3 regions of the Thalassotalea euphylliae genome follow, and region 3 is predicted to be linked to each of the others. Evidence: predicted binding sites of a transcription regulator. Region 3 holds the regulator's gene; each other region holds the start of a gene.
The links. The regulator LexA, encoded in region 3, represses DNA repair genes until DNA is damaged. The targets are predictions, from matches to a motif close to TACTGTATNNNNATACAGTA.
Positions count from the first base shown of each region.

Region 1 (2,211 bases), 660 kb from region 3:
TATTAAAACGCTGTAAGTAATACACAAAGTAATCTCTAAGGGGCCGTATTTGCGGCCTTTTTTGTCCCCGTCGAATAGCCAGAACATCTTTGCTGATCACAAATAATCGGCCATCAATCACACAGGGCTTTAGTGATCTTGTTGTTTTTTCAATTTTTAGTATGGTTAAAGGGTATTTCCAACTAGGAAGGCTAACTAAGAAGGGAAAAAATGTGAATAAGTTAAGTTTAGTGTTAATCGTTATTTGTACTCTGGCATTTCAAGCCAAGTCGAGTTAATTAATTGAATGTAATACCGACACTTGTGCTGAGTATTTTAAACAATATCAAGCAGCGGCAACGCGCGGTCATGCGGGCGCTATGAGCCTATTGGGTCAACTGTATCAAGCGGGCTATGGTACGGAAGTCAATATCAAAAAAGCACTGCATTATTACAAGAAAGCAGCAAAAGGCGGCGATATTGCCGCTCACTATAAAGCTGGGCTAGTTTATCTTAGTGACGCCAGTTTCAAAGATTTAAACAAAGGTGTTCGTTACTTAGAAACGGCTGCTGGAAAGGATTATAAGAACGCCAATTTTTTACTCGGCATTGCCTATCTAAGTAAAGATTTTGGTTTGCATGATTTAGAAAAGGCAGACAAGTATTTAGCCAAATCTTATCAAGACAACCACCGAGATATGCCGGCCGTGATTGAGCAAATACAGACATCACAGCCTATTACTGCGGAAAGCTTTCCTGACCTTTCCTTAGCGCTCGCTAACCAACCCTTGATGAAAAATGAAAATGGCAGCTTAGTATGGCCAACAGATGAAACTGAAGTTATTACTATTACTTCGCCACCGATAGAAGAGGTGCTAACCGAGCAACTAGTTCTCTATCGACGCCCTGCCAAAGCGTTGGGCTCTCGGTTACCGAATAGTCAGTGTAAAAATCAATTTGGTTGTTACTCAACGCTCGGCTTTGACGGGCTGAATGACTTTCCTTTTTTAAGGATCAATTAGCGCCAGCATAAAATAGTGAGTTTTAAGTTTTAGAATGGGCTTAACTGTATTAATATACAGTTAAGCTCTTTTTTTATGTTCTTAGCAATTTTGTTCAATGTAAAAAAGAGGACGAGATCCACCTGGTTGCTAGCAATGATTGATAAACTAGCGGCTAGGTTTGAATAGTATTCAGTATTTGTTAGGCAGAGTTTTAAGGTAACGATGCAAAGAAAAATTGCCCATATAGATATGGATGCCTTTTATGTGTCGGTCGAGATCAGAGATAACCCAGCGTTAGCGAATAAGCCTGTTGCGGTTGGTGGTAAATCTGATCGTCGGGGCGTGCTGTCAACCTGTAACTATATTGCTCGCCAATACGGGGTTAGCTCGGCAATGCCGGTTGCGCTGGCTCGTAAGAAGTGCCCAGACTTAGTTGTCGTGCCGGGGCGAATGCAAGTGTACAAAGAAACCAGCGAAATTATTCGCAGTATCTTTGAGCGCTATACTGACAAAATCGAGCCATTGTCGCTTGATGAAGCATACTTAGATCTATCTCATTCGACATTACATCAAGGCTCTGCCACCTTAGTTGCCCAAGAAATTCGCCAAGAAATTGTTAAGGCAACCGGATTAACCGCGTCTGCTGGTATTTCGCCACTAAAGTTTGTTGCCAAAATTGCTTCCGATCTGAATAAGCCTAATGGCCAGTGCACTATAGCCCCAGATGATATTTGGGATTTTTTAGAAAATTTATCGCTACGTAAAATTCCCGGTGTCGGAAAGGTTACTTCGGAAAAGCTCAGTAAACTGGGTTTTAACACTTGCGGCGATATTCGTCGCTCTGAAGAAGCCTATCTGATCAGTCAATTTGGCAAATATGGCCGGGTACTCTGGGCGCGCAGCCATGGTATCGATGAGCGTGAAGTACAGATATCGCGGGTGCGAAAATCCGTGGGAGTTGAGCGTACCTTTGAATATGATATCAACGATTTTAACGAACTTAGCCAAATCTTAGAACAAAAATTATTGCCTGAGCTTTATCGCCGTTCAGAAAAATACCTCGCTAGTTCAGGCATGAATAAGTTGGGCGTGAAAGTAAAATTTAATGATTTTGTGCAAACCACCAAAGATCAGAAAAGCCATGAAATTAGTTTGCCTCTACTCAATAAACTCTTAAAAGAAGCGCTGCATCGTGGGCAGGGTAAACCAGTACGACTACTAGGTATTC
Region 1 is NZ_QUOT01000001.1:1,721,354-1,723,564, reverse strand. It holds gene nqrM ((Na+)-NQR maturation NqrM) at 1-16, shown strand, start outside; gene DXX94_RS07735 (tetratricopeptide repeat protein) at 360-1,001, shown strand; gene dinB (DNA polymerase IV) at 1,206-2,211, shown strand, end outside.
Region 1: the regulator LexA is predicted to act here: its motif matches at 1,044-1,063, upstream of dinB (DNA polymerase IV).

Region 2 (2,211 bases), 1.7 Mb from region 3:
GCGACGAAGCAGTAGGCCCAGCAGGCCCAACAACGGCAACTCGCATGGATAAGTTCACAGATCTTATGTTATCGCAAACCGGCTTAATTGGTTCAATCGGTAAAGCAGAGCGTGGCCCAGCAACCTGCGAATCGATTAAGAACAACAAGTCTGTGTACCTAATGGCCGTAGGTGGCGCGGCATACTTAGTATCAAAAGCGATTAAACACGCGAAAGTGGTTGCCTTTGAAGACTTAGGTATGGAAGCGATTTACGAGTTTGACGTTGAAGATATGCCAGTAACTGTCGCAGTAGACAGCACTGGTGAATCGGCTCATGTGACTGGCCCAGCAATTTGGCAGGCAAAAATCGAAGAGTTGGATGAAAAACTAGGTGCGTAGATCAAGGCTAGTTTGTTTTAAGCTTTAACAATTATCGAAAAGGCGCTGTTAGCGCCTTTTTTGTGTTTGTATTTCTGGGCATAATGGCCTCCTCATTGAGATAAGGAGGTGTCCACTAAAACGGGGGAACTGCAGCGTCCGTTTGATTGTTTTGTCATGTAATTTTTCTTACTTTACATTGGGCTGGATTAAATTCCAAACTCAGAAAGTATACGTACCCAACCAGCCAGCAACTTACCACCACAACATGCTTAATCTGAATTTTGAGCCGCTATTTGTTCTAGAAAAATGGCGCTAAATGCTAACCGCGAAAAACATATGAACGTGCTAATAAATTCAGAAAAAGGGCGCTTAATTGAAATAACTTTCATCCTTGAAATTGTGGTGGTACACAACAGTTTATTAGATACGAAAAAACATATATTTGTTAAAGGCGCGCAATTTGCGCGCTTTCACCGTGGAAAGAAGGATTTATCTTGAACTGTGTTTATATATATATGAAATTTTATAAATTAATGACTGATAGAGGTTGACAGTTTCTCCTTAACGAATGCCACGTTCACCTATGCTATTTTCGTATTTATTGCGCAAAAAACGCTAAATTCTGGCTAGTTTCGAGCTATTACTATCGCTAGCATTTCCTATTGTGCCAATTTATGTTACTAATAACTGTTAATATTTACAGTGCTTGTGTTAAAAGGGTTTAGCTTAGTCGCTTTGCTCGGCAAAACATAAGCGTTTTCACGGTGAGCCAGTGAACGAATTTTTCCAACAGTTATCCACTAGTGAGTTATTGCTAATTTCAATACTTGCCTTAGTTATCCTTAATTTTATTATCAATTTAATTGCTGTTTTTAAGCAGAAAAACCAGAGCGAACAGCAAGCGTCAGTTGCCCGTATTGAGGGGAATTTAAGCCAGTTGATTCAGCAGTTTCAGCAGGGATATGTGAATAATCAGCACCAAATTAAAGAGTTGATGGCGGAAACTAAGTTGCAATTAATGCAGCAACATAAGCAAAGTGATCAAAATAGTCAGCAGCAGCTCTTTGAGAAGTTTCAATCGTTAAATCAACTGTTTCGTCAGCAACAGCAGCAGTTGCAAGAGCAGCTTACTTTGATGGCGAAAGTTAACCGTGATGAACAGGCGCAAAGTATTGAAAAGCTCACTCAGTCAACAGACAAAAGGCTGCAAGAAATTAGTGGTCAGGTGGACAAACGCCTAAGTGAAGGCTTTGAAAAAACCACTCAAACCTTTAACGATATTCTCAAACGCTTGGCCTTAATTGACGACGCGCAAAAGAAGATTACGGAGCTTTCTAGCAATGTCGTGAGCTTACAAGAAGTGCTAGCGGATAAACGCTCGCGCGGTGCCTTTGGCGAAGTGCAGTTAAACTCGCTCGTGCGAAATGTATTACCTGAGAGCCAATTTGCCCTGCAACATACATTGTCGAACGGTAAAATTGCCGACTGTATTTTGTTTCTGCCAAAACCGACAGGTAATGTCGTGGTTGATTCGAAATTTCCGCTGGAAAGCTACCAAACCATGACCAACCCTGAGCATGAGTTATTGGTGCGTAAAAATGCGGAAAAGCAGTTTAAACAAGACATTAAAAAGCATATTAATGATATCGCCAGCAAGTATTTAATTGAAAATGAAACCGCTGACGGTGCGGTTATGTTTATTCCTGCTGAGGCGGTATTTGCGGAAATTCATGCCCATCATGCTGACTTAGTTGAATTTGCCAATAAACAACGTGTGTGGTTAGCATCGCCAACTACGCTCATGGCTATTTTAACTACGGCACGAGCGGTGATTAAAGACGAAGCGACT
Region 2 is NZ_QUOT01000001.1:4,063,210-4,065,420, forward strand. It holds gene DXX94_RS17805 (fumarate hydratase) at 1-380, shown strand, start outside; gene DXX94_RS17815 (DNA recombination protein RmuC) at 1,135-2,211, shown strand, end outside.
Region 2: the regulator LexA is predicted to act here: its motif matches at 1,048-1,067, upstream of DXX94_RS17815 (DNA recombination protein RmuC).

Region 3 (2,211 bases):
CCTTTTGTTTGACCACTGCCATCGCGATTATCAAATTGTTCTCTCGGTGTCGAAAGCACCGAATAGAACTCAATACCTTGGTCAAAATATTTGTAATGCCACTTCCACTGAGAGCCTGTAACTAAAATGGTAATATCTGAATTATCATTATCTTCCATCTCAATCAATGTGCTAGTGGCAGGCACTGCCATCGCGATGAGAATAACAATGGGAATAGCAGTCCAAAGTATTTCTACCTTGGTACTTTCATGGAAAGTTGCAGGCTTAACGCCTTTTGATTTGCGATGGAATACCATCGACCAAAACATTGCGCCGAACACTAAAATACCAATAACGGTGCATATCCACAGTACCAACATATGAAGGTCATAAACCTCATTGCTGATTGCGGTAACCCCTTTGGTTAAGTTCAGCTCCATCTCCGCCCAAGCTGTGCTGGAAAACAACGTACTACTAAAAATGCTCCCAAAAAACAGCCAACCTAGGTTACGTCTTTTCACTCGACATCTCCTCTACCCTGTTGAATAACAAAGACATCAAAGCCGTCGATAGTAAAACTTTCGACGTGGGCTTACTTTGCAGATCGTGTTGTGATGTATGTTGTAATGTAGTTGTTGTGCGCACATCACTTATTCTTATGTTTTATTCGTCATTATTGCTTGCGCACTTTACAACCTAGAATTACTCAATTTTTAATCAAGATCTAGTGATTTATGATCAATTATTATTATTTTTTCCTTATTTATCAGTAGAGTATGAACTCTAATAAAAGAACATCGCGTCGATTAAATTATGTGCTATCAAGCGCTTGGGAGGGGATACAGTCAACTAGAAAGTTTAGTAGTGATAGGTTTTTTGGACATAAAAAAGCCAACGAAATTCGCTGGCTTAATTAGAAAAATATAGGTCAGGTAACTAAGCTACAATATCATCGATATTAGTCTATTCGTCTAGCTAATGATAAAAAATAGACCTTGAAAAGAAATGCTTTATCTTACATCCAGTCTGCATTTCGAATAACACCAACAGCAATACCTTCAACGTTAAAGTGCTGGCTGGTTAGATCAACTTCTATTGGCGCGAATTCTTCATTCTCTGCATGCAGATAAACCACATTACCCTCGCGTTTAAAGCGCTTCACAGTAACATCATCTTCTACCCGCGCGACAATAACTTGGCCATTGTGAACATCAGTTGTTTGATGCACAGCCAATAAATCACCGTCCATAATACCGATGTCTTTCATACTCTCGCCGTTAACACGCAGTAAGTAATCTGCAGCAGGTTGGAATAAATTGCCATCAATTTGATAACGGTCTTCCACGTGCTCTTGCGCCAATATTGGCTCACCAGCTGCAACTTGACCAATTAACGGTAAACCAGATTCTTCAACAAATGCATCAGCTAGACGGATACCACGTGAAGTACCTGGCAGCATTTCAATGTAGCCTTTTTTTGCCAGTGCTTTTAAGTGCTCTTCAGCAGCATTAGCTGATTTAAAACCGAAGAAGTCGGCAATTTCAGCTCGTGTTGGTGGCATGCCAGTATCAGCAATTTTATCTTTGATAAGCTCAAATATTTGAGATTGTCGTGCGGTTAATGGCTTCATAGCGATACAGGTCCTCTCCTGATATCCATACAGCATTACTGTAAGTATATACACACTGTATGGATATGCAAGTATAAATACAATCTACCCGTTATCGAATGTCTCGACTATTTCAGCAATCAATATAGCCACTAAAATAAAGAACATAGGTATCGCAGGCAGGTGATATTTTGCATTACTTTCGAATACTGAGTGTACTGTAAAAAAATATAAAAAAGACAAACTTAAAGTAGCAATCAAGTGATCAGATGTTATCAGGCTATACAGTTTTTCTCGACAGAAAAATATTATCAGCCACAATAATAACCAGAATGTGTTAGCCCCTAATTTCAAGCCGTAATAAGGTATCTCACCTATTGGTTGTTGAGCACTTCGCTTAAGAATCGAATAAATACCGGTACTATCGTCTCCTAAAAACTTGGTCATTTTGATAAATGACAAGTAAAAAAAGTCTACTGGATTATTTTTTATCCATTCTATTGCCAACTCTTTCCCTCGCTTGTCTTGCTCTAATTCTGACAAATGTGAAATATCAATTGCTCCTTTAGCAATGTAGCCCCCCGTCGCAATTTCATTATTCGCACGATACATATTTGAGCCAC
Region 3 is NZ_QUOT01000001.1:2,379,476-2,381,686, forward strand. It holds gene coxB (cytochrome c oxidase subunit II) at 1-419, opposite strand, end outside; gene lexA (transcriptional repressor LexA) at 995-1,609, opposite strand; gene DXX94_RS10575 (hypothetical protein) at 1,694-2,211, opposite strand, start outside.